Regions from separate parts of the Spartinivicinus marinus genome, predicted to be linked through region 3. Evidence: predicted binding sites of a transcription regulator. Region 3 holds the regulator's gene; each other region holds the start of a gene.

Evidence for each region. Region 3 encodes FNR, which switches genes on or off when oxygen is low (the NO sensors DNR and NnrR bind a similar motif). Its sites were predicted from a motif close to TTGATNTANATCAA; they were not measured.
Region 1: a site for FNR is predicted at 1,761-1,774, ahead of OQE68_RS01280 (CbbQ/NirQ/NorQ/GpvN family protein). Genes of this name have one in related genera too.
Region 2: a site for FNR is predicted at 1,197-1,210, ahead of ubiT (ubiquinone anaerobic biosynthesis accessory factor UbiT). Genes of this name have one in related genera too.
Region 4: a site for FNR is predicted at 1,313-1,326, ahead of ccoM (cytochrome c oxidase subunit CcoM). Genes of this name have one in related genera too.

What each region holds. Positions count from the first base shown of each region.
Region 1 is NZ_JAPJZK010000001.1:273,049-276,195, forward strand. Features, by position in the region: gene OQE68_RS01270 (cbb3-type cytochrome c oxidase subunit I) at 1-172, opposite strand, end outside; gene OQE68_RS01275 (c-type cytochrome) at 175-615, opposite strand; gene OQE68_RS01280 (CbbQ/NirQ/NorQ/GpvN family protein) at 852-1,655, opposite strand; gene OQE68_RS01285 (c-type cytochrome) at 1,919-2,230, shown strand; gene OQE68_RS01290 (cytochrome D1 domain-containing protein) at 2,505-3,147, shown strand, end outside.
Region 2 is NZ_JAPJZK010000001.1:747,008-750,154, forward strand. Features, by position in the region: gene OQE68_RS03630 (anaerobic ribonucleoside-triphosphate reductase activating protein) at 1-648, shown strand, start outside; gene ubiT (ubiquinone anaerobic biosynthesis accessory factor UbiT) at 620-1,129, opposite strand; gene OQE68_RS03640 (STAS domain-containing protein) at 1,374-1,685, shown strand; gene ubiU (ubiquinone anaerobic biosynthesis protein UbiU) at 1,907-2,902, shown strand; gene OQE68_RS03650 (U32 family peptidase) at 3,001-3,147, shown strand, end outside.
Region 3 is NZ_JAPJZK010000001.1:6,351,379-6,354,525, forward strand. Features, by position in the region: gene hemN (oxygen-independent coproporphyrinogen III oxidase) at 1-1,189, shown strand, start outside; gene fnr (fumarate/nitrate reduction transcriptional regulator Fnr) at 1,296-2,048, shown strand; gene OQE68_RS27915 (adenine phosphoribosyltransferase) at 2,101-2,643, shown strand; gene OQE68_RS27920 (hypothetical protein) at 3,062-3,147, shown strand, end outside.
Region 4 is NZ_JAPJZK010000001.1:4,783,791-4,786,937, reverse strand. Features, by position in the region: gene OQE68_RS21470 (hypothetical protein) at 1-443, opposite strand, end outside; gene OQE68_RS21465 (BolA family protein) at 456-764, opposite strand; gene ccoM (cytochrome c oxidase subunit CcoM) at 1,082-1,192, opposite strand; gene OQE68_RS21460 (YebG family protein) at 1,705-1,992, shown strand; gene rapA (RNA polymerase-associated protein RapA) at 2,143-3,147, shown strand, end outside.

The DNA of each region.
Region 1 (3,147 bases), 6.1 Mb from region 3:
TATGCACCATTCTTGCTACATTAAATGGAATAGCAGGAAATAGAAAATCACCTATCACATACTGCAAACCAAGTATACTGCCAAATAATACTTGTCCTGCAAATAAAATTAAGGCAAAAATAAAATAAGGTTTTGCCACCGCTTGTGATTGAAATTTCAATGTATGTAGCACTGTTAACCCTCCTGATTGGGTGGCCAGTCATTTACCTCAATTTTTGAGGTCCATTCAAGAAACTCAGCTAAATCATCTATTTCCTGATCACTTAAATTAAATTGTGGCATTTGTCTTCGACCAGGTATGTTTAGAGGCTGTGCTTTCATCCATCCTTGAAAAAAAGCTTTAAAGCTATCCTCTCCACCTCGACGATAAAATACATTTCCCAACTCAGGCGCATAATAAGCTCCCTCACCTAATAACGTATGACAGCCGATGCAATTATTTTCCTCCCATATCAGCTTACCGTTTGCTACTGCTTCAGTTAAATTTTCACGATGATCTCGTTGTGGTAACTCTCGTGTTGTATGAAATGTTAGTGCCAAGAATAGTAATACAAAAAAAGCACTGCCTCCGTAATATATATTCCTGGCCATGCCTTTGGTAAATCGATCTGACATGGTTTATCCCCTTTTGCTTTATCAAGATATTCACTTCAACTGTTTTTTAACAAATAACAACACAGCTTGTGTGGATACCAAACGTTTTATCAGGCATGTTCAGTGTAATAAGATGTAAACGAGCATCTATTGATAAAAATCAACGATTATCAAAGTTATTATTTAACCCCTTTTTTTATGTGGAAATTTATGAGAGTATTTTCAGCCTAATAATCATTCGAGAAAAGCATTGCCATTTATTCAAAGTAAATACTAACGACGTCCATTAATGCTTCTACTATTGCAATATCATCAGTTAAAGGCTCTGCTAAGCAGGCTCGACAAGCATAATGGGCAGACATACCACTATCAATCATCTTAGCCGCATAGATCAATAATCGAGTTGAAACCACCTCATCTAAATCATACTGCTCCAACCGTCTTAAAGCGGTGGCCAGCTCTACTAGACGACCTGCAAGTCCTTCAGAAGTGTTAGCTTCATTAGCAACAATTTGTCTCTCAGTCTCTGCATTAGGGTAATCAAGACGGATTGAAACAAAGCGCTGCTTGGTACTAGGCTTCATCCCTTTTAATAAGTTTTGATAACCTGGATTATAGGAAACAATCAACATAAACTCAGGTGCAGCCACCAACTGTTCACCTAACCGTTCTAATGGTAAAACTCGTCTATCATCTGCCAGCGGGTGTAGTACAACGGTAGTATCCTTTCGCGCTTCCACTACCTCGTCCAGATAACAAATTCCTCCTTGCCTTACCGCACAGGTTAGCGGACCATCTTGCCACCATGTACCTTCAGGTCCAATTAAGTGCCGACCAACTAAATCAGCAGCAGTCAAGTCATCATGACATGCCACTGTAAAGAGTGAACGTTTCAAACGTTCTGCCATATGAGTAACAAAACGCGTTTTACCGCACCCTGTTGGCCCCTTAATCAATACAGGCAATTGATGTTGAAAAGCATATTCAAATAACTCAACCTCATTCGCTTGAGGCTGATAATAAGGTAACATGGACTTTTGAAGGTTGTTGGCTGATGTCATTTTTTTGCATTCTCTCATGCTAACAAAGCAATGATATACCCAAAACGTAGGATATGATCAGCCTATCATCATTCCTAACAGCAACAAGCCTGACCTTAAACTATGTTGATATTGATCAATTTTTATTTTTTTTATCGCGCTATTATCAAATTATAAGAAGAATACTGTTATTTTATTAACACCTGAAGCGTAGTGTCTGCCTCAGTGTAGCAATCAATAACCGTCAATAATAAATTATGCTGTATCCTGATTGAGGATGTAAAATGAAAATCCTACCTCTATTTTTAATCGGCTTTTCTTTACTATCAGCCACATTAACCACTACGCAAGCCGCAGGAGACATCGAAGCAGGCAAAGCAAAAGCAGCGCTTTGTAATGGATGTCATGGTGTTAATGGAATCAGCCCTAATGACTTATGGCCAAACTTAGCAGGACAAAAGTCAGGCTATCTAATTAAACAACTGAAGGCCTTTCGTGATAACAAACGTAATGACCCCATGATGGCTGGTATTATCAAATCACTTAACGATGATGATATAAACAACCTTGCTGCATACTATAGTTCTTTAAAATAAAATTCTTTAAAATAAAGCTTTTTAAAATGAATAATCTTTTAAAAAAATAGTTACATTTAAAATGTATATTTTTAAAACTACAGTAGTTATAGCATTACTATGCCTTTTATAAATGAGTTTAAGGGTGTTTTTCATCCATCACAAGTAAATTAATCTTATATGTAAAGTTAATTTTATAAGTGCGTAGCGGTTAGTATATCCAATACGAAGGGTATAACCACCTATAAATAACTCATAACAATAGGTATAAGCACTCTAAAGGAGAGCTGCAATTATGCGTTATCCCTCATTTGTATTATCTGTTTTTTTGGCAAGTTCATTGCCGATTTCAACGCCTCTTCTTGCAAAAGAATCCAGTGCTCCCAAACAATATGAGGGCACTTCTTCAACGGTACCACCTGCAAGTGCTCAAATTGTACGAACCCCTGGTGCACCCAACTTATCAGATGCAGATTTTAGTAAAGCCAAACAAATTTATTTTGAACGTTGTGCTGGTTGTCATGGTGTACTTAGAAAAGGCGCAACAGGAAAAGCCTTAGTACCGAAGGAAACACAAGCAAAAGGCCAAGTATATTTAGAAACCTTTATTAAGTTTGGTTCTCCAGGTGGCATGCCTAGCTGGAAAGATGAGCTTAGCCCAGAAGAAGTTACGCTCATGGCCAACTATATTCAGCACGACCCACCCACCCCACCAGAGTTTGGTATGAAGGAGATGAAAGCAACGTGGAAAGTCGCTATCAAACCTGAAGATCGACCTAAAAAGCAATTAAATAAACTCAACTTATCCAATTTATTTTCAGTTACTTTACGAGATGCGGGACAAATAGCCTTAGTTGATGGTGATACGAAAAATATTGTTAAAGTTATCAATACTGGCTATGCCGTGCATATTTCCCGTTTATCTTCATCAGGACGCT
Region 2 (3,147 bases), 5.6 Mb from region 3:
GATTTTCCTGATCATTTAGCAACAGTACTATATTGTCAGGGCTGCAATTTACGCTGCCAGTATTGTCATAACCCTGAGCTGATCAAGATTACCTCTGGGCAATATGCTTGGCAGAGTATTCAACAATTTCTAAAACGTAGAACGGGTCTAGTCGAAGCGGTTGTTTTTAGTGGTGGAGAGCCCTTAATTCAGAATAATTTAGTAGAAGCTATTCAGTGGTGTAAACAACAAGGCTTTAAAGTCGGTATTCATACCAGTGGCAGCATACCTAAACGATTTACCTCTATAATATCATTAGTCGACTGGATAGGCTTTGACTTTAAATCACCTCCTCACTTAGCTACTACTATTACAGGGAGTAAAGTCTATTATCAAAAATGTATGACAAGTCTAACCCAGCTAATAGAGTCCAAGGTATCCTACGAAATCAGAACAACTATCAACTACCAACTCATAAAGCCTGATGACTTGCTCATAATGGCAAAGGTTTTAGCCTCACATGAAGTCAAGCAATGGGTACTACAACCCTTTAAATCGGGTAATATTTTAAATACAGCTCTAAATCAACAATCCAACTACTATGACTTAGAGCTGCTATTACCTGAAATCAAACGATATATTATTGATACTCAGATTCGCTCTTACTAAATAATGAAATGTATTCAGCTCCACATCGAATAGATAAATTAATTATAGGTGGTAACACATCAAGCTCTATATTATCCAATAAGTTTTTAACCTGTAGTCCTAGCTCTGTGTCCCCCCCTATCGTTAACTGGCGTTGAAAAAATAAGGTATCAGGGTCTTCCTTTCGTGCAGCTAACAATATAAAACTATTTAAGTTTCCTTCTATCGTCACATCAGCCAAACCATTTTTATTAATGAGTATTTCATTTTTTTCATTACAACCAAATAACCAGCTAATATTTAAATCAGTAATAGCTACTTTTAACCAGGAACCTTGTAAAAATTCACAATCACCATCTGCTAATGCTTCACTAAAAATTTGTTGCAATAAGCGGCTAAGCAACTTCTTCTGTAAAGCAAAAGGCATATAAACTAGAGGCTTTGCTATTAATTTTGGTACAGCAGGCAACAGCTTTTGTTTATCAGGCAAGCTAACAATCATAGCAGCTATACTCATTTTAAGGGTTAATCGAAACTGAGTAGTATCTACTATATAACAAGTTATCGTCTTGATATAAGTCAACTCTAATAATAATCGTCCCCCTACTTATACAGCTTATACAGCTTATACAGCCAACATACTGTTATTTTTCTTCATATATGTTTCATTGAGTTTTTAAACACACCATCATGAGTGAACTATAATTAACAACAACTTATTAAAACCGATAGAATAAAGACAAGTTATGGATAATTTTGGAACAGATATTAAAACAGAAGCAACTGACAATCAGCTTACTATTTTTATCGGAAAAAACTTCACACGAGAAGTTGTGCAAGCATTTAAAGAAGCTTACTTAAATGCTAAAGATAAAGTTCATACTTATATTATTGACTTTCAGAAAACGGACTATATGGACAGCTCTGCAATAGCCGTGATGATGTGTATGAAACAAGACTTAAGTACAAAAAATATACATTTAGTACATTGCAATAACTTTATATATAAAACACTACAATTAGTACAATTCGATAAGGTATTTACAATTAAACGCTAGCTTGTTAAATGTGACATTATATCTACCCCATTAGTGTTTACTCATCAATAGTCGCCCCCCTTGATACAAGTCAAGCTTGTCAGTCACTCGCTTTGTTACTCTTACAATATTTGAACTTATTAACTATCAATCATACCCACTTACTTATAGCGATCACTTTTAGAAGCTAGATACTTTGATTCGTAAGCAGTACACAGGGTATAGCAATGAGGACTTGATATATGGAGTTGGTCTGCCCCGCGGGAAGTTTACCAGCCCTTAAAGCTGCAGTGGATAATGGTGCAGATGCTGTTTATATAGGCTTTAAAGATGACACTAACGCACGTCATTTTGCTGGCCTCAACTTCAATGATAAAAAGGCCACTCAAGCATTAGAGTACGCAATCAATAAAGGGGTAAAAGTATTTGTAGCTATCAATACCTACCCTCAACCAGCAGGATGGGCACGTTGGCAAAAGGCTGTTGATCTTGCTGTAGATTTAGGTGTCAATGCCCTCATTTGTGCTGATCTCAGTGTTCTTGATTATGCACATAATACCTACCCTACTCTCAACTTACATTTGTCAGTGCAAGGTTCTGCAACTAACTATGAAGCATTGAAGTTCTATCAGCAGCATTTTGCAATTAAACGGGCTGTGTTACCACGCGTATTATCTTTAAAACAAGTTCAGCAGGTTGCCACAAAGTCGCCTGTAGACTTAGAAGTATTTGCCTTTGGTTCGCTCTGTATTATGGCAGAAGGTCGTTGCCACTTATCCTCGTACCTAACAGACCAATCACCCAACACCTGTGGTGTCTGCTCTCCTGCCAGTTTTGTTCGCTGGCAAGAATCCAACGAAGGACTAGAGTCACGATTAAATGATATATTAATTGACAAATTCCAACCAAATGAAAAAGCGGGTTATCCCACTCTTTGTAAAGGCCGCTTTGAGGTAGCAGGCACAGTCTATAATGCTATTGAAGAACCCACTAGTCTTAATACCATAGCACTTATTCCCCAATTATCAGCGATAGGCATTAAAGCAGTTAAAATTGAAGGCCGTCAACGCAGCCCTGCTTATGTCGCTCAAGTCGTCAGTACTTGGCGACAAGCATTAAATTGTTACAAGGCAGATCCTAACAACTTTATAGTGAAACCTCACTGGCAAAACGAGCTTGCTAAGGTTTCAGAAGGTACGCAAACAACGTTAGGCGCATACTCAAGACCCTGGCAGTGATACTCTTCACAGATGGATTTTAGACTTAGTTATTTTCGCTGTGAATATTTTTGTAATTTGCCCTATACCCTAAAATAAGTCATGAATGGTATAAAGTAATGAAGTTATCTCTTGGCCCTATTTTATACTTTTGGCCTAAACAACAGGTTTATGATTTTTACCAAAATATTATAGATACACCGGTTGACATTGTATACCTGGGAGAAACTGTTTGTAGCAAACGTCGAGAATTAAATACAGATGAC
Region 3 (3,147 bases):
TTATTACTGTGGCTGCAATAAAATAATTACCAAAAATCGGCAAAAAGCCCTGCCTTATCTAACGGTATTGGAAAAAGAAATCCAGCTTGTCTCTCAACAGTTAGACTGTAAGCCTGTGGTTGAACAACTACACTGGGGAGGTGGTACCCCTACCTTTTTGACCCATGAGCAAACTACCCAATTGTTTACGCTGCTGGAGCAGCACTTTCAATTGGTGGATGATATTGACGGAGACTATTCAATTGAAATAGACCCACGAGAAGCTGACTGGCCAACCATGGGATTATTACGCTCCTTGGGGTTTAATCGTATTAGCTTAGGTATTCAGGATTTTAATCCAGTTGTACAAAAAGCGGTTAATCGCGTTCAATCAGAAGCTGAAACAGAAGCTATTTTTGAAGCAGCCAGGGCATTATTATTTAAATCCATTAATGTGGATTTAATTTATGGATTACCTTTTCAAACCACTGCCAGTTTTTTAGAAACCCTTGATAAAGTCATTGCGCTCTCACCCGACCGGCTATCTATTTTCAATTACGCTCATTTACCCCATCGGTTTAAGCCTCAAAGAAGGATTAAAGCCAGCGACTTACCTTCTGCTCCAGAAAAGCTCAGTATTTTACAACACAGTATTGATCGGCTACAGGCAGCTGGCTACCACTATATTGGCATGGATCACTTTGCTTTACCTGATGACAAACTGGCTACCGCTCAAGCAAAAGGCGAATTACATCGTAATTTCCAAGGCTATACCACCCATGGCCATTGTGACTTAATTGGGTTTGGCGTCTCTTCAATTAGCCAGATTAATGATATTTATTGCCAAAACCACACTGCACTTGATGACTATATTCAGTCAATCGAAAATAATCAGCTACCCATTAAACGTGGTATTCAATTAAATCAGGATGATTTACTTAGACGAGGTATTATTCAACAGCTAATCTGTCACTTTCAGGTAGATTTAGCCAAGTATTGCCAACCTTTCGGTATAAACTGGCACGTTTATTTCCAGAAAGAAATTATGCAACTCATGCCAATGGTTGAAGATAAGCTCATCACCCTAACTGATAGCAAGTTAATCATCACCAATAATGGAAGGCTGTTAGCCAGAAATATCTGTATGGTGTTTGATCGATATCTAGCAAGCAAACAATCATCAGAGAATTTATTTTCTAAAGTTATTTAATACTAAAAACTTTCGCTTGTTGCTAACTGGGTCACCCCCTACAATAATCACAATGTACCCGTTAGCCTAAATTAACAATTTTTGCGTTCGAGGCCTCAGCGTAACAATGATTGCCAAAGTAAAACCTATCAACCAAGTCGCTTGCAAAGATTGCATTCTAAGCACCCTTTGTCTGCCTATTGCCTTAAAAGTAGAAGATATTGATACGCTAGACAGCATCATTAAACGAGGCAAACCATTACGCAAAGGCGAGCACCTATTTTTCCAAGGTGACACATTCAGCTCTATCTATGCCGTTCGTTCGGGTGCCTTAAAAACCTACACCACCACTGATGATGGTGTTGAACAAATTACTGGCTTCCAACTGCCAAGTGAATTAGTTGGGTTAAGTGGTATTGATGACGAGCATTACCCCGTATCAGCCCAAGCGGTAGAAACCACTATGGTTTGTGAAATCCCCTTCGAACGACTGGATGAACTTGCCAGTACCCTGCCCGAGCTCCGTCGTAAATTAATGCAAATCATGAGCAAAGAAATTCGCGAAGATCAGCAAATGATGTTGTTGCTCAGTAAGAAAAATGCCGATGAACGTATTGCAACCTTTCTCTTAAATTTAGCTGCCCGCTTCCGTCGCCGTGGCTTTTCTTCTCAGGCTTTCAGACTCCCCATGTCTCGCAATGAGATGGGTAATTATTTGGGACTTGCGGTAGAAACGGTTAGCCGTGTCTTCACGCGCTTCCAAAAAAATGGCTTAATCGACGCGAATGGCAAGGAAGTCCTGATCAAAGATTCCATGACTATTTGCTCTTTAGCTGGAGGCAAACCTGTTAACCAAGCCAACGACTCATTAACAGGCTAGCCCTTCCCTAGCTGGGGAGAGCATCGATAAACCATTATTTGGAAAACTAATAATGATATTTGACGAATATTATATAAAGTCATTAATTCGTAATGTTCCTGACTGGCCCAGCCCTGGTGTAATGTTTCGTGATATTACGCCCTTATTTAAATCACCAAAAGCCCAACGCATGGTAGTTGATAGCTTCATTCAACGTTATGTAGATGCCGACTTTACCCATATTGGCGCCATGGAAGCCCGAGGTTTTTTACTTGGCTCAGTCATTTCCTATGAGTTGAATAAACCACTAGTGTTATTTCGAAAACAAGGCAAACTACCGGCGAAAACCATTGCAGAAGAATATGACATCGAATACGGAAAAGCAGTACTAGAAATACAACATGATGCCTTTGAAAGTGGTGCAAGCATCCTACTCGTGGATGACTTGATTGCCACAGGAGGCACTTTACTTGCTGCAGCAACTTTAACCCGACAGTTAGGGGGTAGTATTTATGAAGCAGCGGCTATTATTGACTTGCCAGATTTAGGTGGTAGCCAAAAGCTTCAAGACTCAGATATTCCCGTTTATACACTTTGTGCCTTTGCTAAAGATTAGTCAGTGTTAACTACTTCTGATCGCACCCCTCAAAGGGTGCGCCAGTCATCTAAGAATAAACCCGCTAGTTTCACCGTCATTTAAATGACAACACTGTCAGCTATTTGATCACTTCCCAACTATCTTTTTCATCTTACTCAACAAACATCGGACAGGTTAACAAGCAAAAGTGCTTTTTCCACTACTGCTAACTCCATACTTCACAGCATTTTCCTTACTAAATACTTTTTAACTTTTTCCAAGTAAAGCAAGCCGTTAAGTTGCGTATTTCAGTCTACACTAACCATAAAATAGGATTGTATTCAAGATAAGTCATTTTTTTGCAACGAATAAAAGGAATGCCAATAGCAGTAAAGGCCCATACTGGTCAAAAAAATGCATTAAAAACAATAAACGTAGGGAAAATGAGAGTTGAATAATGGGCATTTGTGCAGAAGAGCTAAGACATTATGTCGTTCAACCCACTTTAAAGCAATTGCAAATCAAGCATTGCTTAGCAGAAAA
Region 4 (3,147 bases), 1.6 Mb from region 3:
TCTAGCGTCGACTCCCCTTTATCAACAGCTGTTTGTAGGGAAATAACCCGTGGCCAGCGTCCACTGTCATGAGTGGACTGGGGATGGGGTTCAGTCACCACATAGACTCGCTGGAAGCTACCATCAGTGGCCAATAGTCCTTGGATAATTTCATGGTTGTTTAATGGAAACCAGCGACTTTGTTCAGTCTCATCTTTTTCCATAAAGGAGGTGACAACAATTTTGACTGGCCTAGGGGTAAATTGTTGCCAAGCACCACGCTGGATAGACTCTAACCTGGCCCAACCGCCTTGAGGTGTATTGCCTGGCTGATTTTCTCGCCTGCCCCAAGGGACCATGGTAATACTGCCATCTTTTTGCAGTACTGGTAGCTTGGCCTTAGGGTTAGGGAAAAATACTCGGAAACGTTCGTTGTTTTGAACAAACTCTGCACCGCCACACATAGGAATAACAGCTTATCTTTTATTGGCGCAATTAGGGGAGTCAGGTGCCGACTCAGCCTGTTTTTTCCACTCATCTGGTGTATAAGTGTGCAGTGCTAACGCATGAATTTTATGTTGCACTTCTTCTGCTAATAAGCAATAAATCAACTGATGCCTTTTTACGGGCATTTTCCCAGCGAAGTCTGCCGATACAACTACAACTTTAAAATGTGACTCAGACCCTGGAGGCACATTATGCATATGGCTTTCATTGATAACAGCTAAGTAGGCAGGATTTAAAGCTTTAGTCAATTTTTGTTCAATTTCAGTTTGTACACTCATCACCTGTCTCCCATGCTTAACCAACTAGGTTAATCTTAACCTGAAACCAGCCAAGCGGAAAGGCAAGTACAGGTGAAAGACATTGCTAATGATTTAAAAAAGGGAAGGCAGCCAATGCACAGACTAAAACAAAAAACAGGCAAGGTGGTAGGTTACATAAAACCTGACAAAACTAAGTAGCCACCACTCTTGCCTTAAAAGCTCTACGCAAATAGAGCATTCCTTACGTCTGTCTAGCCTCAAACGTTCAGATCTTAGCGACCTGATTTTTGGCCAGCAGCCTGAGCTACTCGCCAAAACTGTAAAAAACTGTATGCTTAACGGTGATTGTTAATATCCTTACGAATTAGCAGGCCTACACCAACAAAAAAGCCAATCATCAAACCAATTGTAATCAGCGAAGCTAAAACTGTTTCATCGATATACATCGCTTACCTCCTGTTGGCTATTGCCTCTAAACGCAAAACTACAGTAACAGTTACTCAACTCGCTTTTATTGATTAAAATCAATCAGTCCAGGCTAATAGCGGGTTAACCACTGGTTTTTATTGACTCAAAGCAAATTATTCCGCTTCGTAGCACTTAATAAAGAGTTTAAAAAAGTTTGAGGAAAGCAAAACACAGCAACCAAACAGCAGCCAGCCCAGATCAAGCTTATACAGCACTATTAGATAGGATAGATGATTACAAATAGGCCAAGTAAGCTTTCAGGTAATCCTTGGTTAGGGTGAATTTGGATTGTTCCTTAACAAACTAATTGGATACAATACAGCTCCTATGGACAAACACACTGTATTTTTATACAGTAACAACCATAATAGCTAGCTAAACATCCCGCTAGATTAAACAAGCTTTAAACCACAGGTCTTATAAAAGTACTTAACCTTAATGTACTCAAACTTAGACCTACATTAATTTGGTCCATGCAAGAGGTGAGCGAATGGCCGTTATACCCATGTGGAAATGCGATAGGGACGGTAGTATGTTCTCAGATAAAAAAGCCGCCGAAGAACATGATAAGATGCTTGAACTGGCAGCAAATATCACCATGCTGCTAGAACAAACCTATGACAATATCGACGAAAAAATTGCCGAAGACATTGGTTTATTATTCGCCAAACATAAAGAAACCCTGGCAAAAGCTATTAAAGGTAAGCCTGAACTAGTACTAGAGATTGGCAAAGAGTCTGCAGCAGATCAATCGGCTGATGAAGATTCTAGCGAATAATTAACCATATTTATACTAGCCTACTTCCCCAGTAGGCTATTTCCCCCCCACTACTAAAAATCTCTGCCGAAAATAAGGCAAATCGACTATTGTTATTCAAAATATATTCGCTACCATATCGCCTTTTTCTGAGGTAGATAGGCGTACAGAATGACGACATTTGTTCCAGGACAACGTTGGATTAGTGATACAGAAACAGAGCTAGGCCTAGGCACTGTTTTATCCTTGGATCAACGAATGGTCACATTACTGTTTCCCTCCAATGGGCAAACTCGACTTTATGCGGTAAAAAACTCTCCGCTTACCCGCATTCGCTTTGTTGCTGGGGATATCATCGAAAGCCATGAAGGCTGGAGCATGGTAGTCACCGATTCAGTAGAAGAAGATGGGCATATTACTTACCAAGGCAAACTAGCTAATGGAGAATCAACAGAACTGCCTGAGTCTTGCCTAGGCAACTTTATTCAATTTCAAAAACCCAAAGAGCGCTTACTAGCAGGGCAAGTTGATCAAAATAACCACTTTAGTCTGCGTTATAAAACCTGGGAGCAAACCCGTAACCTCTATCAATCTCCATTGTTAGGCTTGTGTGGTGCTCGTACTAGTCTAATTCCTCACCAACTACATATCGCTGATGAAGTGGGTAAACGCCAGGCACCTCGTGTCTTATTAGCAGACGAGGTAGGCCTAGGTAAAACCATTGAAGCGGGTTTGATCATGTATCAACAGTTGCTCAGTGGTCGTGCTCAGCGGGTGTTGATTGTGGTCCCTGAAAGCCTGCTGCATCAATGGCTAGTCGAAATGTTAAGGCGCTTTAACTTGCACTTTAGCTTGTTTGATCGTGAGCGACTAGTACAAGCAAAAGCCGCAGATACTGGGAACCCCTTCGAAAGTGAACAACTGGTACTCATCAGTCTAAATGAGCTAACTCAAGCTCAGCACCTTGACGACGCACTGGCCGCTGAGTGGGATTTATTAGTAGTAGATGAGGCTCACCACCTAAGCTGGACACCTGAAGCAGCAAGCGAGGAATATTCAGCTATTGAGCAGCTGGCACAAAAAACAGCCGGTGTTTTATTACTAACAGCCACCCCTGAGCAGTGTGGTCATAGCAGCCACTTTGCCCACTTACGATTGCTGGACCCAGATAAATTT